One region of the Shewanella sp. SW24 genome, then DNA from elsewhere that is predicted to be linked to it. Evidence: predicted binding sites of a transcription regulator. Region 1 holds the regulator's gene; the other holds the start of a gene.

Evidence for each region. The regulator LexA, encoded in region 1, represses DNA repair genes until DNA is damaged. The targets are predictions, from matches to a motif close to TACTGTATNNNNATACAGTA.
Region 2: the regulator LexA is predicted to act here: its motif matches at 9,129-9,148, upstream of L5M17_RS07120 (DNA topoisomerase III).

Annotation. Positions count from the first base shown of each region.
Region 1 is NZ_JAKKSH010000011.1:103,184-118,270, forward strand. It holds gene ctaD (cytochrome c oxidase subunit I) at 1-1,423, opposite strand, end outside; gene coxB (cytochrome c oxidase subunit II) at 1,433-2,968, opposite strand; gene L5M17_RS11145 (cell division inhibitor SulA) at 3,371-3,883, opposite strand; gene lexA (transcriptional repressor LexA) at 3,880-4,500, opposite strand; gene plsB (glycerol-3-phosphate 1-O-acyltransferase PlsB) at 4,661-7,084, shown strand; gene mtr (tryptophan permease) at 7,084-8,340, shown strand; gene L5M17_RS11165 (VOC family protein) at 8,490-9,263, shown strand; gene L5M17_RS11170 (ribonuclease T2) at 9,340-10,506, opposite strand; gene L5M17_RS11175 (efflux RND transporter permease subunit) at 10,725-13,865, opposite strand; gene L5M17_RS11180 (efflux RND transporter periplasmic adaptor subunit) at 13,875-15,087, opposite strand, start outside.
Region 2 is NZ_JAKKSH010000006.1:78,062-93,148, reverse strand. It holds gene L5M17_RS07145 (cytochrome c3 family protein) at 106-489, opposite strand; gene hutH (histidine ammonia-lyase) at 532-2,169, opposite strand; gene L5M17_RS07135 (flavocytochrome c) at 2,211-3,764, opposite strand; gene L5M17_RS07130 (sigma-54 interaction domain-containing protein) at 3,930-5,456, shown strand; gene L5M17_RS07125 (porin) at 5,572-6,741, opposite strand; gene L5M17_RS07120 (DNA topoisomerase III) at 6,990-9,116, opposite strand; gene L5M17_RS07115 (hypothetical protein) at 9,283-9,570, shown strand; gene L5M17_RS07110 (alanine/glycine:cation symporter family protein) at 9,838-11,316, shown strand; gene purF (amidophosphoribosyltransferase) at 11,444-12,958, opposite strand; gene L5M17_RS07100 (CvpA family protein) at 13,016-13,504, opposite strand; gene L5M17_RS07095 (SPOR domain-containing protein) at 13,620-14,393, opposite strand; gene folC (bifunctional tetrahydrofolate synthase/dihydrofolate synthase) at 14,386-15,087, opposite strand, start outside.

The DNA.
Region 1 (15,087 bases):
CACCAATCGAGACGATTTGATTAACATCGGCAAATTGAATCGAGTAGTCAGGGATACGCCTTGGCATTCCTGCCAGCCCAAGGAAATGCATCGGGAAAAATAGCACATTGACTGAAATCACCGAACACCAGAAATGCCATTGTCCCAGTCGTTCGTTGTACATGTGCCCCGTCCACTTAGGTAGCCAGTAATAGGCCGCTGCCATGATGGAGAAAATCGCACCAGTTACGAGTACATAATGGAAATGTGCCACAACAAAATAAGTATCGTGGTACTGGAAGTCGGCGGGTGTAATGGCGAGCATTAATCCCGAAAAACCGCCAATAGTGAAGAGTATGATAAAGGCTACAGCAAACAGCATGGGCGTTTCGAAGCTGAGTGAGCCGCGCCACATAGTGGCAACCCAGTTAAACACTTTCACTCCTGTTGGCACTGCAATCAACATGGTGCAATACATGAAAAACAGCTCGGCAAACACTGGCATACCTGTGGTGAACATATGGTGCGCCCACACGAGGAACGACAGAATTGCAATACTAGCCGTAGCATAAACCATGGATGCATAGCCAAATAAGGGTTTACGACTGAAGGCTGGGACTATGGCAGAGATGATGCCAAAGGACGGCAAGATCATGATGTAAACTTCAGGGTGGCCGAAGAACCAGAAAATATGCTGGAACATCACAGGATCGCCGCCGCCAGCCGCATCGAAGAAACTCGTGCCGAAAAACTTATCGGTCAGCACCATAGTCACAGCGCCCGCGAGTACGGGCATAACCGCGATCAGTAGGAATGCCGTGATAAGCCAAGTCCAGACAAACAATGGTAACTTCATCCATGTCATGCCTGGCGCGCGTAAATTCACTATGGTCACAATCACGTTGATCGCGCCCATGATCGAACTTATCCCCATGATGTGAATAGAAAATACAAAGAGCGCCGTGCTATCTGGACTATAAGTTGTTGATAGTGGTGCGTAGAAGGTCCAACCAAAGTTAGGTCCGCCACCTTCCATAAATAGCGAACTGAGAAGGATAGTGAAGGCGAAGGGGAGTATCCAAAAACTCCAGTTATTCATCCGTGGCAGCGCCATATCGGGCGCTCCTATCATCATAGGGATCAGCCAGTTAGCGAGCCCTGTAAAGGCTGGCATTACCGCACCGAATACCATGATCAGCCCATGAACAGTTGTCATTTGGTTGAAAAAGTTGGGCTCGACCAATTGTAATCCAGGTTGAAAGAGTTCAGCGCGGATCACCATGGCCATAGCGCCACCGGTTAAGAACATAATGAAGCTGAACCATAAATACAAAGTACCTATGTCTTTATGGTTGGTGGTTAGCAGCCAGCGCATGATGCCCTTTGGCGCACCATGATGATGGTCATCATGGGCTGCGGTTTGATCTTGAGTCGTTGTGCTCATCATTATCCCCTACTGTCCATGACTTGCGATATCAGCAGGTTGCACTGTATCGCCGGTATTGTTGCCCCAAGCATTGCGTTCATAGGTAATGACTGCTGCAAGTTGCTGTGGGCTAAGCTGTTTGCCAAATGCCTGCATAGCCGTGCCTGTTTTACCGAGCATCACAATATCGATGTGATTGGCGACTGGTCCAATGGCGATAGCACTACCCACTAGCGCGGGGAAGGCGGGTGGTATTCCTGCACCTGTCACTTGATGGCAGGCAGCACAGAAGGTCGCGTAGACAGTTTCACCTTCGGCCATGAGGGCGTCATGGCGGAGTGTGGGGAGGCTTGCGGGATCTACTGCAGCTGAGACGTCTTTTGCAGGCGCGGGTGTCGGGGTTGTACCGCTTGGTACCGCGGCGGATGTTTGTGCAGAATTGCCGTTCATGTACTCGTTGACGTCTTTGGCTTGCACTGCATCGCCAGTATTATTGCCCCAAGCATTACGCTCGTAGGTAGTCACTGCCGCGATTTCTTGTGCAGTCAATTGCTTACTAAACGCTTGCATGGCAGTACCCGTTTTACCGTTGAGCACAATTTCAAGGTGACCGCTGAGTGGTCCCGTTGCAATCGGGCTACCTTTAAGGGGCGGAAATACGCCTTGCAACCCTTCGCCATTGGGCTGGTGGCAGGCTGCGCAGTGTCCGAGGTAAACTTGTTCGCCTAGAGTCATCAACTCTTCTTTACTTAGGGTTTGTGATAAAGCGGCTTGAGCGGCTTCAGCCGCAGCATCTGCGGCTTGTTTTTGCTCTGTGACCCAAGCCTCAAACTCGGCTTCGGGTAACGCTTGTACTACGATAGGCATAAAACCATGGTCTTTTCCGCAGAGTTCGGCGCATTGACCGCGGTAAATGCCGGGTTTGTCGATGCGAGTCCAAGCTTCATTGATAAATCCAGGGTTGGCATCTTTCTTAATGGCAAAGGCGGGCACCCACCAAGAATGTATGACATCCTCTGAAGTCATCAGAAAGCGGATTTTGCGGTTTATCGGTAGAACGAGCGGTTTATCGACTTCCAATAGATAGTTTTCACCCTTGGTTTCGGTGCCTTCAATTTGTGCTCTGGGTGTTGTAAGTATGCTATAAAAATCAATATCTTGATCGAAATAGCTGTAATGCCATTTCCATTGGGAACCCGTGACTTTTACGGTGAGATCGGCGTTACTGGGATCTTCCATTGCGATTAAAGTTTTTGTCGCTGGAATCGCCATTAAGATCAAAATGATAAATGGCAGAATCGTCCAAGCGATTTCAACTTTAGTGCTTTCGTGAAAGTGGGACGCGACAGCGCCTTTGGATTTTCTGTGGTTGATCATGGCGTAAATCATGACGCCAAAGACCACTAGGCCTATTGCGCAGCAGATATACAAGATGGTCATGTGCAAGTGATAAACCTTGCCACTGATCTCGGTCACGCCAGGGGTCATGTTGAACCGCATGTCCGCGGCGGTCAACGGTGGTGCGAAAAGCACCACGAGTAAACAATACAACAATTGCTTCACAAGACTTCTCCTCTGCCAATTGCGAATAGCAACTACAAAGAAGAGCAACACAGTAAGTCTCAACTCTATGCAAACTCTTCAGTTCCCAAAAAAGCTTTTTTGACTTCAACGTGCGTTGGCGGCTGTTACTTTTAATCAAGTATTGTTACTGCTGGTAATTAGCCACGCTGGCACATACTGCTGAAATAAATCTGTTCTCTATTTTTAGTGGCGCTTCGAGTTCGATAAATACTCGATTCATTGACCACGGAAGGTGATATATCATCACCGACTTAACCAACCATACTTGCTGTTTAAATATTGATCAAGATCACTTATTTATCTAATTATCTGAAAAATTGCCAAAAAAAAGCCTCACATTCATAGGTGAGGCGGCTTTCAAGGTAAAAATTAAATGAATATTTAGTGTACAGCGCTAAAAAAAGATTGCTGACCGAAGAGATTGCCTTGCTCAATGCGTACGTCGGCATGTAAGTGACTGTTTACGTCTTCAAGCACTATGCCCATAGCTCGGGCACTTTTAGCCACGATTTGTAGGCGTCGATTATCCCGCGCATCCAATGATTGAGTCCAAGTAATGACTGCACTGGACGTACCACTTGTTAGGGCTTTCTCCATCGCCCACAGGGTTTCGACTTCATCTTTAGCATGTACCAGCAAAACTCTATCCATACGCACACCTGCGCTGGCGAGCATTTGCTTGTAGCCAATACTTGGAGGGTTGATGAGCACTAACCAACGGCCCTGTTGGCTTAACTGAGCGAGTTGTGCACTCAGATGAATTAATTCTTGGCGACCTTGAGTCTTAGTTGGCATGCAGGCGATGGGCGCATGGTGCCAGTCATAGTCAGCATCACGGACTTCATCGAGCCACAGGCCCGGATGGCGGGGGGCATTGCCAAGTAGTTTATTCATAGCCAATCTCCATTACGGATCACACCGACGGCGAGTCCTTCAATTGTTAAACTTTGGAAGCCTAAATCCACTTTAATCGGGGAGTAATCTTCATTTTCGGCATGTAGATAGACTACATTACCTTTTTTTTCGAAACGTTTAACAGTGACATCGTCATCGACTCTAGCGACAACCACTTGACCATTTCTAGCTTGTTCTACTTTATGAACTGCCAGCAAATCACCTTCGAGAATACCGATATTTTTCATGCTGTCGCCCTTTACTCGCAGTAAAAAATCGGCGGCGGGATGAAACATGCTTGGGTCGACTTGGTAGTACTGTTCAACATGTTCTTGGGCGAGGATAGGTTCACCCGCGGCCACTTGGCCGATGAGCGGTAAACCTGTTTCAGTCAAATCTTCGATTTCCGCAGGCAGACGAATGCCTCGAGATGTGCCTGGCATGATCTCAATGCAGCCCTTTTTTGCCAACGCTTTAAGATGTTCTTCAGCCGCATTGGCGCTCTTAAAACCTAAACGGGTTGCGATTTCTGCCCGAGTGGGTGGCATGCCAGTATCGGCAATATTTCGTTTAATTAGCTCTAAAATTTCAGCTTGGCGTGGCGTCAAAGGTCTCATGGTGTTTCCTGTTTTTCTATACAGTTACTGTTAGTATATACAGTATTATTTGCAGCGCAAGTATTAACCACTTTTTAGCTATGTTGGAGAGAATTAGCGAATATTGCCCATAGTCTGGTATTCTATCGGGCTAGTAAACGCACTTAATTGCATAAGAATAATGCCTAAACACGACTCTCTTTGGTTGAAATCATTACGTTGGATCCAAAAACACTTAGTGCACACTATTGTGGTACCTCAGGATCCCTTTGCCGATCTGAATCTGGATGCTTCCAGACCCCTTGTTTATGTGATGAAAACAGAATCTCTCAGTGACATAGCTGCTTTGAGCGAAATAACGGCTAAGTTAGGTTTACCAAGCCCTTATGAGCCTCTAGTGGCTAATGGTGTGACTGCGCCTCGGGTTGTCTGTCTTCAAGGACGTAAGCCACTGTTTGGCGAACGTGCTGGTAATGAGCCTTTCCTCGAATGCTTTATGCGTTTGTTAGCCGTGCATAAGGAACGTCCTGAATTGGATATTCAACTTGTGCCCGTGAGCTTGTATTGGGGTCGAACGCCAGGGAAAGAAGACGACACTATGAAGGCGGCCGTATTTGAGCGGGAAAACCCGACTTGGCTGCGCAAGTGCTTGATGATTCTGTTCTTAGGTCGACATAACTTCGTGCAGTTTTCGAATGCCGTATCCCTGCGTTACATGGCTGACGAACATGGCACCGACATGGGGATTGCCCATAAGTTAGCACGGGTTGCGCGCGTGCATTTCCGTCGTCAACGTAAGGTAATGACAGGGCCTGTGCTGCCAAACCGCCAAGCACTGTTTCATTCGTTACTCAAATCTGAGTCGCTGCGCAAAGCGATTCAAGAAGAAGCCGCCAGTAAAAAGATTTCTGAGACCCAAGCGCGCGAGACGGCTATTGAGTACCTCGATGAAATAGCAGCCGATTACTCAGATAGTTTAGTGCGTATTGCCGAGCGTTTCTTAACTTGGTTGTGGAACAAGCTTTATAGCGGGATCAACATTAAAGGCGCCGAGCAAGTTCGCCAGCTGCATCACGATGGCCACGAGATTGTTTATGTGCCTTGCCATCGCAGCCACATGGATTACCTGCTGTTATCGTATATTTTGTATTATCAAGGCATGGTTCCGCCGCACATTGCTGCTGGCATCAACCTCAACTTCTGGCCCGCGGGACCTATGTTCCGTCGCGGTGGTGCCTTCTTTATCCGCCGTAGTTTTAATGGCAACAAGCTGTATACCGCAGTATTTCGTGAGTATTTAGATCAGCTGTTTGCTAAAGGTTATTCGGTGGAATACTTCTCCGAAGGTGGCCGTTCACGTACTGGCCGTCTGTTGGCGCCGAAAACTGGCATGATCGCCATGACGATGAACAGCGTACTGCGCGGTATTGAACGTCCTGTCACACTTGTGCCTGTGTATTTAGGCTATGACCATGTGATGGAAGTGGCGACTTACCATAAAGAGTTAAGCGGTAAGAAAAAGAAAAAAGAATCTGTGTGGCAGGTGTTCGGTGCCATTCGCAAATTAGGTAATTTTGGCCAAGGTTACGTGAATTTTGGCGAGCCTATTACCTTACAAAATTTCTTAAATGAGCGTGCGCCAAACTGGCGTGCTGAGTTGGCCGATGATCCCGAGCAGAAACCAAGTTGGTTAACTCCAGCGGTAAACGTGCTGGCTAATCGGGTGATGACGCGTATCAATGATGCCGCAGCCGCGAGTTCGGTGACTTTGACTAGCTTAGTCTTACTGGCGACAGATCAAAACGCCTTAGAACGTAGTCTGCTGGAGCGTCAGCTTGATTTGTATCTGACCCTACTCAAAAAAGTGCCTTACACTTCTTATACATCTGTTGCGGAAGGTGATGGTAAGCATTTAGTGCAGCAAGGTTTAGAGCTGAACAAGTTTGTTGTTAGTGCCGATCCTTTAGGGGAAATAGTGTCTATCGAAGCGAGTCAGGCAGTGTCTATGACTTACTATCGTAACAATATCATTCACTTATTTATTGTTCCTTCATTAATTGCGAGTTGTTTAACCCACAATGAACAGATCCTGCGCCAGCAAGTGGTTTCAATCGTTGCCGATTTTTATCCACTGCTGAAAGCCGAACTCTTCATGGGAATTAAAGACTTACCAGCCTATGTTGAGCAAGTGCTGGATTTCCTGATTGGGCAAGGTTTAGTGGTTGAGACAGATACTTTAGCTGTCGTGCCTGAGCACTCAAGCCAATTATTGTTGTTAGCCAGTTCAGTGAGTGAAACTTTGCAACGCTACGCTATTATTTTCAATCTGTTAGCGAACAGACCTAAGATGGAGCGCTCAGAACTTGAGTCTGAGAGCCATTTACTCGCCCAGCGTTTAGGGGCTTTACATGGCATTACCGCGCCTGAGTTCTACGATAAAAAACTCTACGGTACTTTGAGCGTGAAGCTTAAAGAATTGGGATATCTGGCGGATAGTGAAGATAAGTCCAATATTAATCGCATACGAGATCAGGCCAATAGCTTATTACGTCCGTCAGTGAGACAAACGATAGTGGCGAGTGTCACCGCGGAGCACACAGTTTAATGGCAAATCATATGAATGCGGCTAAGCATAAGCCCGCAGGTAAGTCCTTGCTTGGTGGTGCCATGATTATTGCTGGCACGACCGTAGGTGCTGGGATGTTTTCTCTGCCCGTGGTCGGTGCAGGTATGTGGTTTGGCTATTCGATTTTGATGTTATTGGGCATTTGGTTTTGCATGTTGATGTCGGGCTTATTGTTGCTCGAAACCAATTTACATTTCGAACCCGGTGCTAGCTTCGATACCTTAAGCAAGCAAACTCTTGGGCAGTTTTGGCGGATAGTGAACGGCGTTTCTATTGCTTTCGTGTTGTATATTTTGACTTATGCCTATATCAGCGGCGGTGGTTCGATTGTGAATCACAGCTTGCAGGGCATGGGAATTGAGTTACCGCAAAGCGTGTCAGGGCTGGTGTTTGCCATAGTATTGGCGAGTATAGTATTGATCAGTACTAAAGCCGTGGATCGGATTACCACGATTATGCTCGGCGGTATGATCATTACCTTCTTCCTCGCGGTCGGCAATTTATTGATCGAAATTGATGTGACTAAGTTGCTCGAACCTGATGGTAATAACAGCTTTTCACCTTATCTGTGGGCGGCGCTGCCCTTTGGTCTCGCCAGCTTCGGCTACCATGGTAACGTTCCCAGCTTAGTGAAGTATTACGGCAAAGATTCCTCCACCATTATCAAGGCGATTTTCGTCGGCACCTTTATCGCACTGGTGATTTATGCCTGTTGGTTAGTGGCGACTATGGGCAATATTCCCCGCAGCCAGTTTATCGACATTATTGCCCAAGGCGGCAATATGGGTGTGTTGGTGGGCGCTTTGTCTGAGGTGATGGCGAGTAGCTGGTTAAACAGTATGTTGACCCTGTTTGCTAACTTAGCCGTGGCTTCATCTTTCTTAGGGGTGACCTTAGGTTTGTTCGATTATCTCGCCGACTTGTTTGGTTTTGACGATTCGCGCTCTGGCCGGATGAAAACCGCGTTAGTGACCTTTGTGCCGCCGACGATTTTAGGATTACTGTTCCCCGACGGCTTTTTAGTGGCGATTGGCTTTGCGGCATTAGCGGCGACAGTGTGGGCGGTAATCGTCCCGGCGCTGATGGCCTATAAATCACGGCAGTTATTCCCCGAGAGCACAGGTTTTAGAGTGATAGGCGGTACGCCGCTGATTATTCTTGTGGTGCTATTTGGCATAGTCACGGGTGCTTGTCATCTGCTCGCGATGGCAAATTTACTGCCTCAGTATTCTTAATTTGTTTCGATGATTTAAGCCCTCTGCGTGAGGGCTTTTTTGTATTTGGCCATTGAGTTTTAATCCTGCAGATCTTTTTTATCCCGATACTGGACAGAAGCCCGAACTCAGGCTTAACTCGAATGATTGTAAAAATGAAGGAGCCAATGATGAAAATTACTCAGTACGCACAAGGACATGCATGTTGGGTTGAACTCGCAAGCCACGATTGGCAAGCTGCTAAGGCATTTTATCAAGCGTTATTTGGTTGGAACTCAGTTGACATGCCTATCCCAGAAGGTCATTTTTCGCTATTCAATTTAGCAGGTGATGATTTAGGCGCCATGTACCAAATCCCTGAGTCTGAGTCGCAGATCCCCAGTCATTGGCGTGTCTACTTTGCCGTGGATGATATGGATGCCAGCATTGCAGCGATTCAAGCTGCGGGCGGCCAAGTGCACATGGGGCCGCATATTGTGGGAGATGCGGGCGTGATGGCGCAGGTGAGCGATCCACAAGGCGCACGTTTTGCACTGTGGCAAGCGAAGAACCACATAGGTGCTCGCCGTCAGGGTGAACTCAATACCCTTTGCTGGGTTGAGCTGGCTTGCAAAGAGCCGCGTACTGAAGAAGCCTTTTACTGCAAAATATTCCCTTGGACAAACACGCCCAGCGATATGCCAGACATCGAATACTCTGAGTGGCAAGTTGATGGGCAATCCATCGGCGGTATGATGACGATAATGCCCGAATGGGGCGATATCTCTCCCCATTGGCTGCTCTATTTTGTGGTGGCGGATTGCGATGCGTTTGCTGAGAAAGCCCAAAGCTTAGGCGCGCAAGTGTGCATTCCGCCTAGTGATATCCCTGATGTGGGACGATTTTCTGTCATTGCTGACGCCCAAGGCGCTACCTTTGCGGTGATCAAGCTTAATCAGATGTGACAGCCATATTAAGGACTGTCATTAAGGTTAAAAACGGCGACGCTAAATCGCCGTTTTTATTTGTCTAACTATTTGTTTAATTAGCGTTATCAATCATGATTGTTTCAGGGCAGGAGCCTTTTGAGGCCTTATTGGCTTTGGCGAGTAGGCTAGGTAAGGAGTCAGAAGTTTTAATGACTTCGGGCAAGTTAATGCGGATTTCACTCAGTAATCCCTTGCCACATTCAAGACTCATTTTAGTGTGAGCGCCTTGACCGAAGCTGCTATCAAAACTTTGGTTTAACTCACTTTTACTGACACTCTTACCTATGTTGTCATGAATAAATTTTTGTACCCATGCCGAGGCATTGACCGCTTGGGTCAGCTGGGTTGCCAATAAAAAGTACTCGTTAGGGTCTTGGCTACGGCAAGTGCCGTGTTTCCACCATTCGTGGCGTTCTAAACAGGTGCCATATTGGGCGCTTGGCATGACTTCTTCTAAATTTTTGCGCACCGATGGATTCAGTTCAAACTCTGGATAAGTACAGAAATCATTCGGTTGCAGTTTGACTGTGCTGCAATAGCCATATCGCGTGCCGCATTGTTGTTTATTCGGCCACAGTCCGTGCAGGCTGAAGTGTTGCCATTGGCTCGATTCTGGCGTTTGGCTGAGGGCGCGACATTCGGCTTTACGGCGGCCATAGAGTTCACAAAAGGTGCTTTGCCAGCTTAATGCCAGCACGTTGGCGTCAAATTCACCGCCGATTCGGCATTGATTTCCTTGGCGTTTCTCTGGGGTACCATGCTCTTTAAGGCTATCTCGGCTTTTTGCTTTGATGTCCGATGCCGTGGTGGTTTGCGCCGGTTCCGCCGCCGTTGCAGGTGTTGATAAATTACTGTCAGCAACATTAGATAGATATTGACCACAATCGCCGCTGATCCAACGCATGGGAGACTTCACCGCATTGGTGCGCACTCTTAGCCAATCAGGTTTAGCACTATTGCCGAGGATTTCAAGTACAGGGTAGCGCTCACCAATATTGCTCTGCCATTGGTCTGGATTCGTCTGCTTATTTTTCGATTGAAATAGCTCACAGCGTTTGTCGGCAACGAATTCACCGGTTGCGGGTGCGGCAAAGGCGGGTGCTGTAATGATGAGCGCAGCGCATAAACCGAATGCGGCAAGTAATGCGCGTGATGGGGTTTTAAGGGAAAGTGCTTGCGGCCATATCCGGCTGATGGTTAAACAAAATGACTTGGTCATGTGATGGAATCCTTCCTGCGGCAGTGAATTGAGTCAATTCTGTGTGGCACTGAGTCAATGGTACACATAAGCGCTATAAACTTAGAGGCTTATTTTACCCAGAGTGGTATATGGCACTGTTGTAAAATTAGATTTTTAATCTGATTGAATGAGAAAATCCCCTCAAACTTTAATGGTTTGAGGGGATTTTTATCGGTGTTCTAGCGCCGTACACTCAATTACGCCGCGTCTTTCTTTAATTTACGCGAGTAAATCAGTAGATAAAGTGCGGGTAGTACAAACAGTGACAGTAATGGGGCCGTAACCATGCCGCCGACCATAGGTGCGGCAATTTTCTGCATCACATCGTTACCCGATCCTGCACCCCACATAATGGGGAGTAGACCGAAGAAGATGGTCGCTACTGTCATGGCTTTGGGGCGGATCCGCATAACGGCACCTTCCATTAACGCTTCTTTTAAGTCGCTGACGCTGTGGTAATTATCTTTCTCTTGTCTGTGCTTGATGGCGTTATTGAGATACACCAGCATTACTACCCCAAACTCGGCGGCTACACCCGCTAAGGCAATCATACCGACGGCGACTGCCACTGAGATGTTGTAATCCAGTAGGTATAACAGCCAAGTGCTGCCGACCAACGCGAAGGGGAGGCTGAGCATGATAATACTGGCCTGAATGGTGGAGCCAAAGGTCATCATCAGCAGGATGAAGATGACGGCTAATGCCATAGGGATCACTTGCTTAAGTTTTGCATCTACCCGCTGCATATATTCGTACTGCCCTGCAAAAGTGTAGCTGTAGCGCGGGGGCACCTTGAGTTCGGCATTTAAAGCTTTCTTGGCGGTCGTAATATATTCGCCGATAGACGTGCCTTCAATATCGATAAACACCCAAGAGATTAAGCGACCGTTTTCACTGGTGAGCATAGGTGCGCCATCGGTGATTTCTATATCCGCTAAATTTCGCAGTGGTAGATAATTTCCCGATTTAGTGATCACAGGGAGTTCGCGCAGCTTTTCGATATTATCGCGTAGCTCACGGGGATAACGTAGGTTGATGGGATAGCGCTCAGCCCCTTGTACCGACTCGCCAATATCCATACCGCCAATGGCGTAACGCACGACATCTTGAATATCTTGCAGTGACATACCGTAACGTGCGGCCACATCGAGTTTGGGGGTGATATCGATATAACGCCCGCCACCACTGCGTTCAGCATAGGCTGACTTAGTGTGTGGCACTCTACTGAGGATGGCCTCTATTTCTGCCCCTAGATTTTGCAGCTCGTTGACATCGGCGCCGGTGATCTTAATACCGACGGGGGTTTTTATCCCCGTCGAGAGCATGTCAATACGGGTTTTGATGGGTTGTACCCAAGCATTGGTGAGTCCTGGTACTTTGACGGTTTGCTGTAGTTGGGCAATGATGCCATCTAAGGTCATGCCTTCACGCCATTCCTCATGGGGTTTGAGCATGATAGTAGTTTCAAGCATGGTCAGCGGCGCGGGATCGGTCGCGGTTTCGGCGCGGCCTACCTTGCCAAACACGCGGGCCACTTCGGGCACGGTTTTAATCAAGCGGTCGGTTTGCTGCAAGACTTCGGCGGCCTTACTGGCACTGATACCGGGCAATGCCGTTGGCATGTAGAGCAAATCGCCTTCTTCAAGGGCGGGCATAAACTCACTACCCATGCGGGTCATGGGATACCAAGCACTGGCCAGCGCGACTAACGCTAACATCAGGGTGACTTTAGGAAATTTAAGCACCAGTTTGAGCGAAGGTTGGTAAAGCGCGATCAAGAAGCGACTGAGAGGATTGCTGCGTTCGCTGGGAATTTTGCCGCGAATAAAGTAACCCATCAAAATCGGCACTAAGGTGATCGATAAAAAGGCCGCCGCTGCCATGGCGAAAGTTTTAGTGTAGGCCAGTGGCGCGAATAATCGACCTTCCTGCGCTTCGAGTGCGAACACAGGCACAAAGCTTAAGGTGATAATAATCAATGAGAAAAATAACGCAGGGCCGACTTCAATCGACGCTTCGGTGACGATGCGCCAATGCTCCTTAGTATCGGGCTCGCGATCATGTTTGGCTTTGAAATGTTCTAAATGCTTGTGCAGGTTTTCGATCATCACAATCGCGCCATCCACCACGGCGCCGATAGCAATGGCGATGCCGCCAAGGCTCATGATATTGGCGTTCACACCCATCTTATTCATCACGATAAAAGCGATAAGGATGGATAGCGGCAGGGTTATCACGGCCACGAGTGTGGAGCGCGCATGCAGCAAAAACAGTAAGCAGACTAAGCCAACCACCAACATTTCTTCGACGACCTTGCTAAACAAGTTGTCGACGGACTTAAGAATCAAGTGGGATCTGTCATAGGTTGGGATAATCTCAACCCCATCGGGCAGGCCCGCTTTGAGTTCTTCGAGTTTAGCTTTCACCGCATCTATCGTCGCTAAGGCGTTTTCGCCGTAACGCATCACCACAATTCCGCCAACGACTTCACCTTCACCGTCGAGTTCGGCTATACCGCGGCGTGAGGCTGGGCCTTTGCGCACAGTGGCGACATCTTTGAGTAATAAACCTGTACCAGAAGGGCTGGTGATACCAAGGGGAATTTCACGAAAATCCTCTAGCGTCTGGCGATAGCCTTTGGCGCGCACCATGTATTCGGCTTCGGCCATTTCGATCACTGAGCCGCCAGCTTCGCTATTAGCTTTATCGATCGCTTGTTTAATGCTGGCGATATCGAGTTTATAGATCGCCATTTTATCCGGCTCAAGCACTATCTGATAGGTTTGCTCCATGCCGCCGACGGTGGCAACTTCAGACACGCCTGCCACGCTTTGCAGCTCTAGCTTGAGATACCAATCCTGCAGACTTTTGAGTTGTGATAAATCTAAATTGCCAGAGCGATCGACCAGCGCATATTCATACACCCAACCGACACCAGATGCATCGGGGCCGAGTGAAGGTTGTACACCCTGGGGCAAACGGCTGCTAATTTGACTCAGGTACTCGAGTACCCGCGAGCGCGCCCAGTAGATGTCTGTGCCATCTTCAAAAATCACATACACATAGGAGTCGCCGAACATGGAATAACCACGTACGGTTTTGGCGCCAGGTACGGCTAACATGGCAGTCGACAAGGGATAAGTCACTTGTTCCTCAACCAATTTTGGTGCTTGGCCCGGGTAAGGGGTTTTAATGATCACTTGTACGTCGGATAAATCCGGCAGCGCATCAAGCGGCGTTTTGCGCAGCTCCTGTACGCCCCAAACAGTGATCATGATGGCGATAATCAGCACCATCAATCGCTGCCTGATTGACGCCTCGATAATATATTTCAACATAACGCGCTCCTAGTGCTGATGACCGCTGCTTAAACGCATTAAGCTGCCCTTGAGACTGGCTTCGGAGTCGAGTAAGAATTGCCCCGAAATCACCACCCGTTCACCTTCATTCAGGCCTGAAATAATCTCGGCTTTACCTTGGCTCATCATGCCGACTGTGATGGCCTTGGCGGTAAAGCTGTCATCGGTTTGTTTGACGATCACGCGGTTTTCTTTACCCGTCTGAATTAAAGCTTCCTGCGGGATCACGAGCACATCTTTATTCGGGCCACCGAATAGCGAGACTTTCGCGAGGGTTTTAGGTCTTAAATCTACGTCGGCATTGTTGAGAACCACTCGAACTCGCAGGCTGCGAGTGACTGGGTCAAGCTCAGGGTAGATATAATCGATCGTGCCTTCGATGCCACTGATATTCATGGCGGGAACGGCAATTTCGGCCTTTTGACCTTTAGCAATCCAGCTTTGCTCATTCTCGAATACGTCGGCAATCACCCATACCTTAGAGAGATCCACTAGGGACATGACTTCGGTCGAAGGCTGAATGTACATGCCATCACGAACGTCGAGGGCTTTAACTATGCCATCCTCTTTGGCGTAGAAAGGTACGCGATACTGGGTTTGATGTGACTCGGCTAATTGATTGATTTGCTTATCGTTAAAACCGAGGAAAGATAAGCGTAAACCCGCATTGCGCACCAAATCTTTGTAGCGGCCTTGGCCGTTTGCTTTGGCTGTGTCCATGGCGAGCAGGTAGTCATCTTGGGCGTTAATTAAATCGGGAGAGTAGATCTCGTAGATCAGTTGGTCTTTCTTGACGGTATCCCCCACGGATTTGACCATGAGCTTTTCAATCCAGCCAGTGACGCGGGCATGGATATGGGTGATCTGGCTTTCGTCGTAATCGATTTGACCGACGGTTTCGACAAATTTCCACAGTGTGTCGCGTTCAACCTTGGCGACTTTGAGTGCCAGCGCTTGCTGCATACTGCCGGAAACATTGATATTGATTTCTTGGGTATTGCCGCCCGTTTCGACTTTTTCTAAGTTCATGCCGCAGATAGGGCAAGTGCCGGGCACATCGCTGATGATGTGAGCATGCATAGGGCAAACGTACTTGATTGTTGTCGCGTGGTTTTGAGCTTTGACTAAACTGTCGGCCTTAGGTGTTGGGGTGTCGAATACTTGACTCGACGCTTTCGCTGCCAAGATTTGCCCATGCTCA
Region 2 (15,087 bases), on a different contig from region 1:
TAAACCGTTTTGGTTTACTCTTTTTTTTGCAAAAAATGCACTCACCTTCGGCGAGTGCATTGCCCAATAAAATAGACGACAAAGCAAAGTGACAAAATCTTAAAACTATCGCTTCATTTTAGGATAAGTAAATTCATGACATTGATTACAATAAACTTTGCTTTCTTTATGTTCTTGATGACAGTAGGTACATGGTAAATCAGAACCGTAATGTAAACTGTCATGGGGATTGGGCTCAACCGAATGCCCCGCGTCTTCAGGTCGCTTAGTCAGTTTAGCCACATCCTGAGGAGAACCATGGCAGTTAGCGCACACTGCGGCATCAGGTATGGTCTTACGCTTTACATCACCATGACAGGCAGTACAGTCGACCTGACCATTCTCACTTGTCATCACATCCTTATGATAATCCTTAATATTCATCGCATTTGTTGTTATTGGCAGCATGAACATGCAACCAAGTAAAAGTGTATATAAGGGTTTTAACATCAGACTCTTCCTATAGCGGGGCATACTGCCCCGCATAACATATTAATAATTTGCGATAAATTCAGTTGAAGTTTGGATATCAGGCGTGAATGGGCGATCTTGAGCAACAAATGGCACTTTTTCTCGGTAAGCCTTGTACATGGCTTCGGTCGCTTTACCTAAATGAAGATCTGGAGTGGCCAACTTACGTAAATCAATTGCTTGACTTGAATGCAGCAACTCTAAACCGTAGATCACACGTGTGTTGTCGACAATCTGGATCAAATTGTCCGCAGCAAGCTTCAGGTTAGTGAAAGTATCTTCAATTCCCCCCGCAATTGAAATCCCATCAAATGACACTGGGGTCGCCAACTGTTTATTACGAACCTGCATATCTACAAAAGCTTTTTGAATCGCGCCAAAAGCATGGCCATTATTACCTGGAGCACTTAAAAAGCGTGGCAGTTTAGTAAAGTGATCATCGGATAAGTGGATAGTGCGCATGACACTGTTATGGGATACATGCGTCAACGCCACGCTCAAGTTTTGTACTGCCAGTGCAACAGGCAAAGGTTCAAAGTTCGTGGTTGGGAACACACCACCTTGCCCTTCGACAATATACTTAGCAACCTGTGGAAACTTCGCATACTCATTCGATGCGCCAACAATAACTGCAGGGTTATCATCCGAATGATTTATTTGAATATTTACCACATAATTCAATTCTGCTAACGCTTGTTCAGCACTGGCTAACGTGTATGCTGTCGTTCGGTAACTGAGAGGGTCCTGCAAAGGACGTTCATCATTAAGCTGCCATAAATAACTGCCATCTAACTGTTTTAGAATGTCACTTGTGCTGGCTTTAATATAAGGGAAAGGACGAATATCATTGGTTTGTGGTAAAAATGGCGCCACGTTACCATTTAATCCCTCAAGGCTTAAACCAAATAGCGTTGGCGAGATAGAGAGTAATTGCTTGGCCTCACGGTAACCTTGCATCGCATAAGCAACTGAAAACGAATTGTTAGACAGAATTGATAGCGCATCTTTACCCATAGGCACAAGTGGTGTAATTCCGGCATCCGCCATAGCATCTTTACTGCTAACACGTTGTCCTTTGTAGAATACTTCCCACTCACCCACCATAGCTAACCCGACATGGGATGAGAGCAAAATATCCGCTTCACCTACAGTACCGTGGGCGGGGATGACTGGCGTTAACCCTTTGTTAAGGTATGCCTCATAGAGTTCAGCCACAACAGGTTGCACCCCTGTTTGTCCCGCGAGCATAGTATTTAAGCGTACCGCCAAGGCTAATCGAGTTAACCGAATCGGTGCAGCGTCACCGACTCCTGCACTATGAGCTCGAAAAGTGCTGTAGTTAAAGTTACGTGATGCCTCAAGCACTTCATCACTTAACTTGCCATTGGCATCAAATAACTTGTGATCTTTGTTCAAACCAACGCCCACAGTAAGACCATAAACAGGCTTACCTAAACGAGCAGCTTCCATCAACAAACTATTAGCTTTAACGAGTTGGGTTTTCGCTTGAGATGCAATCTTGACTTTAGCGCCATCGGCGATTGCCCATGCTTGTTCTTGCGTTAAATGTTTACCATCGAGGACAACGTGCTCCATCGCTAAAGCACTCCCAGAGAGTAGGCTTAAAGTAAGCGATGCCATCAACACTGATTTATTCATTACCATTCTCCAATACATTGTAATTTTTAATAAAAATCTAATTATGCTTGCTTAAGCACCGCCGCCTTTGCCGCGGCACAATTTCGGCCCGCGTTGCGACCAGTAACAACGCCCTCTGCGACAGCACAAGCGCCTAAACGGCTAGCACCGTGAATTCCTCCGGTTGCTTCACCTGCGGCATACAGCCCTGGAATGGCTTGGTTGGTGACTAAATGCAGTACTTCTGATCGGGTATTCACTTTAACGCCGCCCATGCAATAGTGAACTTTTGGCCACATACGAACGGCATACCAAGGCCCTTTATCTAGCACAATGGCTTCTTGCAGAGGACGTGCGAATTCTTTATCAACACCATTTTTTACCGCTTCGTTCCAACGGGCGACTTGAGCTTTTAGTGCTTTGGCTGGCATACCATAAATAGCAGCAAGTTCGTCTAAGGTTTCTGCTTTACTAATCACCTTATATTTCAGTCCCCAATCTAAGGTTTGCGCCTTACTAGCCCCTTCTGCATTAGTGAAACCAATAGGATAAACAGGCTGACCATGTTCATCACGGCGAGTCATGATAGCGTCAGCTCTCGCTTTACGATCTGCAAGTTCATTGAAAAAACGTTCACCAGTGCGCACATCCACCACAATACCGTGGGGATAGGTCGCAATCGTGTTGAACTGGGATGCAGTACCAAAGCCTTTTTCATCGGGAGATGCCCATGGGCCGAGTTGAATTTGGTCTAAATGAATAGGGTTAGCACCTAAGAGCATCATTTGCTTTAGGGCTTCTGAAGTTGCACCAGCATGATTGGTGGAATCTAAGTCGTTATTTAACTCAGGTAGTTGCATCATGCGATATTCAATATCGCGACCAAAGCCCCCCGTTGCCATGACAACACCACGGCGCGCGCCTATGCGACGTATTTTACCGGTTCGCTCATTAGGGAAATAAAAACCTTCACGAACTTCGACCCCAATCACGCGACCATCGAGATCTTTCACAAAGCTTTCGAGCTTGGTCTGATTTCTCATCACCACGCCTTTATCTCTCGCGGCGTTAATCAGCGGTCTGATAATACCTGCCCCTGAACTTTCAACGGTTTGCAAGACTCGTTGTATTGAGTGTCCACCAAAATGCTGTACAAAAGGTTTCCACTTAACCCCATGTTCAATCAACCACTGACAGGATTCAGCCGTGCCATTACACACCAGTTTTAACATCTCAACATCGTTCATGCCCCGACCTGCTCGCATCATATCGGCGACCATTTCATCGACAGAATCATTAATTCCGGCCTGTTTTTGCAACTCAGAGCCCGCCACAGCCATGGCACCGCCATTGATTGTTGAGTTACCGCCAAAGACAGGCATCTTGTCCACAACCATCACACTGACACCGACTTCCCTTGCTTGTAATGCTGCAGACATACCAGCAAAGCCGCTGCCGACGACCAGCACATCTACAATCTCGTCGAATGCTTCAGGAACAGCATCGCAACTTGCTGTTGCAGGTAAGGCTATTGCAGCCCCAAAGCCCGCAGCCATCACAGCCCCACCTTTTAGCAACTGCCGACGGCCCGTATCAATATCTTGAGTTTTACTCATGCTTACTTCCTTCAATAATGGCTGGAACTTGTCAGCATGGAAGTGCATGCGCTGTGCCAAGCACCTAAAAAGAGGTAATTAAGTGGGGAACTTTGATTAGAGGCACGGAATCACGAAATATAAAGATCTACAATCACGATACTTAATGATTAACATGAAATATCAATGGAAAAACACTTTTATCACGAATCGACACTGAGATTATGCAGTAGCCTACAACTCGAAAAGTCCCTGCAAAGTTACTTCGAGTTTATTCGGGATGAACTGCCTATTGATGGGCTATTTATTAATATTTTTCGCAAACAATTTAATGACATACAATTTATTGCTCATGTCAATGCTAACCAATCATGTACCTTAGATAGGCAAATATCTATCCCTGAAGAACTGGCTAAGTGCTTAGATGATCCTCAACGCCCACGCGTGAGAATTGTTAATGATATTGAGCACGACCCAATCACAGCTTTAGTTGCGCCTAAGGTGATCAGTGGTATTCGTTCGCTGATCATTTTGAGAATGTCTATCGAAAATACCCACCTTGGGATAGTCGGATTTTATGCCAAAACGACAGGCGTTTTTCGCCCTCGTCATGCTGATTTAATTGCTCCGCATATGCATGCATTAGCCTTAATCACTGCACTAAATCTACGCGGACGTAATTTACTTAAAGAAAATGAAGCACTCTCAAAGCAGAATGTGAGTCTTCGCAGAACACTGGATGTCCAGAATGGCGTAGTGGGAGCCAATTCAGGCTTGAAACACGTCATGCAGCAAGTGCAATCTATTGCCAAGATTAATACGACCGTCCTAATGCTGGGTGAAACGGGGTGTGGAAAAGAAGTGATAGCTAATGCTATTCACGAACTTTCTGAACGTTCGGATAAGCCCTTTATCAAGGTCAACTGCGGCGCCATTCCAGATACTTTGATTGACTCCGAACTCTTTGGTTATGAAAAAGGGGCATTTACTGGGGCTGAGTCCCGTAAAATTGGCTACTTCGAACAAGCCAATGGCGGCACTATCTTCCTCGATGAAATTGGTGAGCTACCACTATCCGCACAGGTTCGATTACTCCGTGTGCTTCAAAATAGCAGTATTACCCGTGTGGGTGGGCATGATGCTGTACAGCTGGATATTCGTATAGTGGCTGCCACCCATAGAAATTTACAAGCTATGGTACACAGAGAAATGTTTCGGGAAGATCTTTGGTATCGCTTAGCTATTTTCCCTATTGAAATCCCTTCATTAAGACAAAGACGTACAGACATTCCTTTACTCGTACAGCATTTTATCGAGCAACTGAGTTCAAAGTTCAACCTGCCTCAATTACCAAGAGTTACACCGGAACAATTGAATATTCTGAATCAATACGCTTGGCCAGGAAATGTCCGAGAACTCATTAACGTGCTCGAACGGGCGATAATACAACAACCTTCAGGACCGTTAGATTTTGGCTTCCTTGCTCCACATCAGGGTGAGGAAATTACGACCCAAGCAAATCAAACCGTTATCATAGATCCAAACTATGCGAGCGATAAACTTGTGCCCCTTGATGTTATGACCAGAAAATATATTAGTCATGCACTGAGGATTACAGGTGGAAAACTCTATGGTCCAGGAGGTGCGGCTGAGTTATTGGACATCAATGCCAATACCCTGCGCAGCAAAATGAAGAAACTGGGGATTGTATAATCTTTCAAGGCTAACGAGTGCTCTATAACAAAAATAGAAAGCATCGGTTAACAAAGTGCATAAATAACAAAGGTCACATAAGTGACCTTTGAAAAATTAATGATAACCATAGGATCTAGAAGAAATAACGGATTCCCACCGCATAGTTGTTATCTTGTAGATCTTCATAGGCTTTATCATCCATACTGCTGAAATCTATTTTGGCCTCAACGTACATAATTGTGTCGCGGCTATAGCGATAATGCAGACCTAACACTGCAAATTGGCGTGTCCATTTTCCTTGGATCGCAGTATCTACATCGGTATCAAGATCTTGATATGTCAGTAATACTGTTGGAACGAAACCATTATCATACTGATAAGCAACAATAAACTCTGCTCCAGTTGAATCATATAAATCTCCCCCCACTAATTCGTTTTGCTCACTCTTATGGGCGTTAAAACCTACGTATAAACCGTCAGCATCACGACCTGGAGCATATTGATAGAAACTACCGTATTGGGCGCCAATCCCAATAATTTGGTTAGTGTTATCAACCTCTTGGCCTGCAAGATTTCCGGTAAAATCACCACGATTAAATCCCGCTAGCACTTTAAATTTATCAGTAAAGTTGTAAGTTACACTTGCACCGTAGCTAGGTTCGAAACTCAATTCGGAACCATCATTCAAGGGAGCACCACTGCCATCATACAAGGCAACATCGCTATTTTGTTTAGAGGCATACTGCACTGCGACATGTAGATTACCAAAAGTATTACGATATTGCAGCGCAGCATCGGCACGTCCTGCCCCTGTTAAACCACCGTCACCGAAGGTATAGGCCCCCACTGACCACCCCGTAAAAGCATTGAGCACATCGGTTGTGTAAGCAACATCATAGTAAGCCCCCCATTGCTTACCAAAACTGATCTTTCCCCATTTCTCATGGGACATCCCTACATAACCCAATCGATTGAATAAAAAATCTGAATTTTTAGATGCAGATAACTGACCGCCACCTTGGCCTTGCGTGTATATAAGGCCGTCATCACTGGTCACCATATTGATACCCCATTCCGTATGGGCAAAGGAGCTCCAGCCATTTTTCTCTTGACGGTCGAAACGAAAACCAACACGAGAAAAATTATCTATAACGGAAGTTTCATGACCATCATTTAACGCGGCAAAACCTAACCAACCTATCATGTTAACGCTGTTAGTTTGGTCATTATACAACTCAACGGCTTGAGCAGTTCCCATTAACAATAAGCTTGGGATCATCAAAGCGAGCAATGTCTTTTTCATTTAATCTACCTTTAAATTCAGCGAAACCACATATAATTACATGATTTATTTAATATATTATTTTCCCCAAACAATACTAAGCAGGTTATATGCCACCGGGAGGAAAAGCTGAAAATCAAGGTGTTTTTTAGATACGGATCAGGCAATCTCGAAATATCGTGATTATCGGTTGTTAAATACCGTTAGATAAATTAAATGTCGTTATTACATCAAGAGACAATAACGACATATATGCAACAAGTGTGTCATTACACTGCTGTTGTAGATTTACGGCTATTAGAAGCTGAACGACTGGTTGATCGAGTTACCGAACTTTTGGAACTGGTCTTTTGGGAAGCATATTTGTTGGAACCATCGTTTTTTGTTGTACCTATACCTTTCGCTGAACTTGATTTTTTAGAGTACGACTTACGATAACCAGATTTATTACTTGCCGTTTTACGATAACCTTGGCCTTGTAAACCATTAAGCGCGGTTGGCAGTTGTGCGCCTGCATTCTGGATAAGCGTGGATAAGGTGCCGAGCAGTGGCTGCATAAAGGCTTGATAAGAGGTTTCTTTATGGCAAATGCCGTTCAGGCTCGCTTCCCAAAGCGCTGTCATATCCGGCGTAGTCGCACTCGCGGGCAAGCTGTTAATCAATCCTTTCCCCACGTCTGTCGAGACAATAGATTTACCTAGGCGTTGTAAAAAACCGCGTTTGAACAGCAATTCGATAATACCTGCACGGGTAGCCTCTGTACCTAATCCATCGGTTTCTTTAAGAATTTTACGGATCTCAGGATCGGTCACATAACGGCTAATACCCGTCATAGCACCGAGTAAAGTGGCATCGGTAAAGGCCTTTGGTGGTTGAGTATTTTTCTCCAACAATTCGCCTCGAGTACAATGCAAAGCCTGTCCCAATTTCAAAGGCGGTAATTGGCCGATAAACTCGTCATTCTCCTCATCGTCCTTACCTGCGCTTTCTTCCGTCGACTTGTTGCCACTCGCCTTACTGCCATTAGGCTCTTGGCGGGCAAAGAGTTGCTTCCAGCCGAGGGATTTATCCTGACGCGCCTTGGTATTAAATAAGCCCCCCTCGATTGTCACTTGCACTGTGGTTTCACTGTAACAATAAGCCGGATAAAACTGGGCTAAGTACTGGCGAGCAACATGAAGATATAACTGCCTCTCACGCTGACTCAAGCTAGATAAGTTAGCCGTCTTCGCTGTGGGGACGATTGCGTGATGGGCGTCCACTTTTTTATCATCCCATGCTTTAGATTTAAGACGGGGATCGGGTGCATCAGCACCTTGCAATAACTCAGCAGCGCCGTCACTTATCGCCTTAAGAACCGAAGGCGCAAGGTTATGTTGCTCAACGGGTAAATAACGACTGTCGGAGCGTGGGTAAGTAATGAGTTTATGGCGTTCATACAAACTTTGGCAGGTATCGAGCACATCCTTAGCACTCATACCAAACCGTTTAGCCGCATCAATCTGTAACGCGGATAAGCTGTAGGGCAATGGTGGATTCTGTTTCTTGTCCTTAGCCACTAATTGAGTGACTAAGGCGGGTTTATCACTGATGCGACTCACCACATTTTGCGCTAACCCTCTCACTAACACTCGTCCTTCTTCATCCATATAAGGCTGACAAGCTTCGCTAGGTTGCCACTTGGCGCTGAAAGTTTCTTGCTTCTCGGTCGCCAAATGCGCTAGTACTTCATAAAAAGGCTTAGATTGAAAGTGGGCAATCTCTTCATCACGGCGCACCACTAGCCCAAGCAATGGCGTTTGTACTCGGCCGACGGATAACACGCCTTGATAACCGACCTTTTTACCTTGGATGGTGTACGCACGCGTCATATTCATGCCATAGAGCCAATCGGCACGACTGCGGGCTAAGGCTGATGTGGATAAAGGAATAAACTCGCGATTACTGCGTAGCTGCGTTAGAGCTCGTTTTACAGCTTGTGGGTTTAAGTCACTGATCAGTAAACGCTGAGTTTGATGTAGCTTGTCCCCCGTCACGCCAAGATAGGCAATCACTTCATCCACGAGTAACTGCCCTTCACGGTCGGGATCGCCCGCATTAACCAAGGTGTTGGCTTGTTTGACTAATCGTTTTAGCACTGTGAGTTGGCTGCGGGTCGCAGCCTTAGGTTTTAGTTGCCACTTGTCTGGCACTATTGGCAAATGCTCGAATTTCCAAGACTTAAATTCAGGATTATAGGCATCAGGTTCTGCTTGCTCGAGCAAGTGACCGACACACCAAGACACACAATCGCCATTGGCGGCTTCGATAAATCCATCGCCTTTTTTATGGGGTTTAGGCAATACATCGGCAATGGCCCGCCCTAGGCTAGGTTTTTCTGCGATATAGAGAATCATACAAACACCAAGCACTGGATATAATTACAGTATAATTTAGCCCAAACGCCAGTTGAGTGCAAATTTCTGTAGTAAACCGAGCTTAAATGTAAAAGCTTAAGTGTAAATTCAATTGCGAATGATTCTCAACAAGGCATAAGATACACTAAATAACTAAGGAGTGACTATGAGACAGTTTGCAATAAATGCGCGACAGGCTATGACAATAACTCCAGTATTAATATTAAGATTCAATCAGTTATTGATATTCCATAGCTTAATGTTACTCGCAATAAGCATGCTCACCAGTACCTGGCTGGGACAAATGAAAATCATCGATATGCCGTTAGCATGGGGATTCATTCTCGTCATTCCTATTGCTGTGAGTTTATCTCTATTACTCAGCCATCAAATCACGCGCCATAGCTTAAGCAGCTTATTCGGCGTGTGGATGCTACTTTGGGTAATGGGATAACTGACATTCATAATAAATCACTACCGTATTTCGAGTTAACTCGCCCCTCCGCTCTATTTATCCATGCTAAAACTCAATTTCAAAACACATTGGTTTCAAATATTTAACACTTTAACTATGAAGCTCCCTAAAAAATAGTTATGTTGAGTATCTTGGATATTTACAAAAAATGTCTTAATCAAAAGTGAATGTCCTAACTCAACATCTGTTGAATAACCGTAAACCTAAAAACTCTGCTAAAACAACACAATAAAGGAATCGGAGTCTATGAATGAGATTGTCAACGCGATCAATAGTGTAATTTGGAGCCCTGCACTTATTTTTCTTTGCCTAGGTGTCGGGCTCTATTTCTCCCTTCGCACTCGATTTTTGCAGCTGCGCCATCTGCCAGAAATGATCCGCCTGATGTTTGATGGTAAGAGTACTGATGCGGGAGTGTCGTCTTTTCAAGCACTCGCGATGACATTAGCGGGCCGAGTCGGTACAGGTAACATTGCAGGGGTTGCCACAGCAATCACCTTTGGTGGTCCTGGCGCTTTATTTTGGATGTGGATGGTTGCCTTTCTCGGTGCCAGCTCCGCTTTCGTTGAATCTACCTTAGGTCAAGTCTATAAAGAAAAAATCAATGGTGAGTATCGCGGTGGACCTGCTTTTTATATTGAAAAAGGCTTAGGCATGAAATGGTATGCATGGGTATTTGCAATTGCGACCATATTTGCCTGCGGGATCCTGCTGCCGGGCGTACAAGCTAACTCGATTGGTTCAAGTTTAAAAACCGCTTTCAACATAGATCCTAATGTGACTGCAGCCATACTGGCTATGCTTCTAGGCTTTATCATTTTTGGCGGTGTAAAACGTATCGCTCACTTTGCCAGTGCCGTCGTCCCCTTTATGGCACTGGGTTACATCATAGTGGCTTGTGTCATCATAGCGCTAAATATTGGCCAGCTACCGGGTATTTTATGGTTAATTATCAAAAGTGCCTTTGGCTTTGATGCGGGTTTTGGTGCCATTTTAGGCTTAGCCATCATGTGGGGGGTAAAGCGGGGTATTTACTCCAACGAAGCGGGTCAAGGTACAGCGCCACATGCCTCATCTGCAGCGGCGGTAAGCCATCCAGCCAAACAAGGGTTAGTTCAAGCTTTTTCTGTGTATATCGACACCTTATTCGTTTGCTCTGCAACAGGTTTCATGCTGCTCATTACAGGACTGTATAATGTTCAGGGCCCAGACGGTGCGGCGCTCTATACCGGCATTGCCGGAGTCGCTGCAGGACCAGGCTACGTACAAACGGCAATGGAAAGTATGATGCCAGGATTTGGCAATATCTTTGTGGCTATCGCACTGTTCTTCTTCGCCTTTACGACCATAGTGGCTTATTACTACATTGCCGAGACCAACATTGCCTATATTAACCGTAAAGTAAATCATCCTTGGTTCATGGTCGTTCTCAAAGTCGTGATCATTGGCTCAACCGTATACGGCACAGTTAAAACGGCTGATATGGCTTGGGGAATGGGCGACATTGGTGTTGGACTCATGGCATGGCTCAATATTATTGCCATTATTCTATTGAGGAAAACCGCATTCACTTGCCTTAAAGATTATGAATCACAGCAGGCACTTGGCATAGAGCCACTTTTTGATCCGGTAAAACTGGGTATTAAAAATGCGGATTACTGGGTTGAACGTAAGCACGCTGAAGAAAATGTAATGACTGAAACAGCGCAACGCATAAATACGTAGACGTTATCACGATGATCCGTTAAGCAAATATAAGCCATTAAAAAGCCAGTGATTTCTCACTGGCTTTTTTTGTATCGTTTAGAACAAAAAGGACACAAACTTTACGATACTGAATTACCCACAATCCTTATGGGTGACAGACGTTATGCAGCTCTAAGTTAGTGCCAATATCTTTATTTCGATCGGCTTTGGCATCGTCATTACGCAGTTGCGTCAAGTGATCTAAATACGCTTGGTCAACGTCGTTCGTGATGTAGTGACCATCAAATACGGACGTTTCGAAACGTTTAATCGCAGGATTCTCCATTCTTACCGCTTCAATTAAATCGGGTAAGTCTTGGAAAATAATGCCATCAGCACCAATTAACTTGGCGATTTCATCGGCATCACGACCGTGTGCAATAAGCTCATTCGACGTTGGCATATCAATACCGTACACGTTCGGGAAACGAATTTCCGGTGCGGCAGAGGCAAAGTACACTTTCTTGGCACCGGCTTCACGGGCCATTTCGATGATTTGCTCTGAGGTCGTACCGCGAACGATAGAGTCGTCCACCAACAGGACATTTTTGCCTTTGAACTCAGTGTTAATGGCATTCAACTTACGACGCACTGACTTCTTACGCTCCTGTTGACCAGGCATGATGAAGGTACGGCCAATATAACGGTTTTTCACAAAACCTTGGCGGTACGGTAAATCCATGCAACGAGCAATTTCCAGCGCGATATCGCAAGAGGTTTCAGGAATAGGAATAACCACGTCGATATCGTGATCGTACCATTCCTTCTTAATCTTCTCGCCAAGCTTAGCGCCCATGTTGACGCGACTTGCATATACAGACACTTTGTCGATCGTCGAATCTGGACGGGCAAAATAAACAAATTCGAAGATACAAGGTGCATAGCTAGGCTCGGCTGCACATTGACGGGTATACAGCTGGCCGTCAATTGAAACATAAATCGCTTCACCCGGTGCAACATCACGCATCACTTCAAAGCCAACGGCATCGAGTGCCACACTTTCAGAAGCCACCATGTATTCAGTGCCAGTGGCAGTTTCGTGCTTACCTAATACCAAAGGACGAATACCAAATGGGTCACGGAACGCAACTAAGCCTTGACCAATAATCATGGCAACAACCGCGTAAGCGCCACGAGCTTGTTGGTGTACGTTAGCGACCGCATCGAACACTTCTTCCGACGTCAGAGTCAAACTCGTGGTTTTTTGCAGTTCGTCGGCCAACAGGTTTAACAAGACTTCAGAATCCGAAGTGGTGTTCACATGGCGACGTTTTTTGATAAGCCCTTCGGCTAATTCGACTGTGTTGGTTAAGTTACCGTTATGGGCTAATGAGATCCCAAATGGCGAGTTAACATAGAAAGGCTGCGCTTCAGATGCGCTTGAACTGCCCGCAGTTGGATAACGCACATGGCCAATACCAGCATTACCTTGTAGGCGTTGCATATGTTTGACTTCAAAAACGTCTTTAACCAAACCATTGGCTTTACGTAGTCTGAAAGCACCACGATCAATGGTCACAATACCTGCCGCATCCTGACCTCTGTGCTGCAACACTGTCAGTGCATCATAAATGGTCTGATTAACCGATGATTGGCCAACTATTCCGACGATACCACACATGGGTAAGCTTCCTCATTGTAAGATGTTCTATCACTTAGGATTATTTTATTTTCTTTCTTATAGTTTGGGTACAAAGCTGGAGGTATTTTCCAAATAGTCAAAAAACCATTGAATAACAACGCCAAATTCGGGCACTAGCACAGAATCTTTCCACCATTGGGAGTTGGGAGAGCCTGTGAAAGCATCCATGAAAAACAACAAGGCGCTAACAATAAGCGCGCCTCGAATAGCACCGAAGCACAAGCCCAAAAGCCTGTCAGTGCCAGATAATCCGGTTTTGACAACAAGTTGTCCGAGAATATAGTTAACTAAGGCACCGAGTACCAAAGTGGTAATAAAGAGGATGGCAATAGAAACGCCATTACGCAGCATCTCATCGTTCATTTGTGTTAAGTGAACGGCAAGATCTTGGTAAAATTGGCTGGCAACAAAGAAAGCCGCAAACCATACCACTAAGGACATGGCTTCTTTGGCAAATCCACGGATCAGACTGATGAGAGTCGATAATCCGATGACGAATATGATAGCGTAATCAATCCAAACCATTGAGATGGCTTTCCGACATGGGCTTTAAGACGGCGCGATTCTACCAGAGACTGAAACGATTCTCACCCCTAGTGAGGTAAATAAATCATTTTCAGTCTCGTGTGTTGTATCACCATTAAGATTCTAAGGGATTAAAAGGAACAATCCAGCCCTTGAGACGTGTAAGGTTTTCCACCTCAACTTGTACTTTCTTCAGCTTTGCTTCAGACACATCGGGTCCGACAAACACTTTAGTTAATACGCCATCTTTAGGGTTTTCAGGAATAGTGTACGCTTTAAAACCACTCTTACGCAGCTGTGCAACCAAGGCTTTAACATTCGTTGCGTTGTTAAAACTGCCAAGCTGCAAGGTAAAGCCACTTTTCAAGCTGTCACGGCTGACCACTTTAACGGCATCCTCTTTGGCTGCACTGGCTTTGGGCGTTTCTGCTTTAGGCTTTTCAGCCTTAGCCACAGTAGTCGCTTTAGCGTCCGCTTTTTTAGCCGGCTCAGTTTTTACAGTGGCTTTAGGCGGCTCTTTTTTAGCTTCAGGTTTCGTTTCAGGCTTAGGCTCTGCTTTTTTAACATCAGGCTTAACGTCTTTCTTAACATCTTGCTTTGCGACTTCGATTACTGGCGCAACGGCAGACTTTTCATTGTCAGCATTAACTGGCATTTCGGCTAAGGCGACCTCAGTCCCATTCAGCGCAGCAGCATCCTCGGCCGACAAGACTTCAAACATATCATCGTCGGCTTTTTGCTGCTCAATCACGGTCGGGCGCAAAGGAATTTCGGAAAACTGCTCTTCTTGGCGATCTTTTTTGCCATCCAAAATATCCGGCAAAAAAATTACCCCAAGCGCAACCAGCACTACAGTGCCGACTAAACGATTATGAAACTGGCTAGACAAAACTGACTTCCTGCATAAATTGAGACTTAAAACCTGCCACAGTGTAAAAGGAGCCAAACACAATTACCACATCATCTGGGTTAATTTGCGCTTTTAATGCAGACCAAGCCTCAGATATGTCCTCAAACTCAAATGCAGCAGCCTCAGTGGCTAATGTTTTGCGTAACATGGCCGAACTCGCGCCACGCTCTCCGTGCAGACTGACCAAATACCAAGTGTCGATCAGAGGGTTGATCACAGGCAACACACCTGCGATATCTTTATCCTTCAACATGCCGCAAAGGGCGAACACGCGCTTACCCACAACGATTGGCGCTAACTGTTGTACCAAAAACCGCGCAGCATGGGGATTATGGGCAACATCGAGTAACACTAACGGTTGCTCACTCACCCGCTCTAATCGACCCGTTAACCGAGCCGTGCTAATACCCTCAGCAATAATTGAAGGCGTGATATCCGGCCAGCCCTGTTCAATCACTGCCAATACAGTCGCCGCATTAGGTAATGGCAAAGTTGGTAACGCTAAATCGTGCAGTTTGAGCACTTGACCTTGAAAATCCCACAGATTGCCATGGGCTTGATAACTGAATTCATTACCGACACGATACAAGATGGCGCCAACCTCATTGGCGACATCATTGACAGTGTGTGGCAAGTTGGGTTCACCCACAATGGCAGGTTTACCACGGCGGAA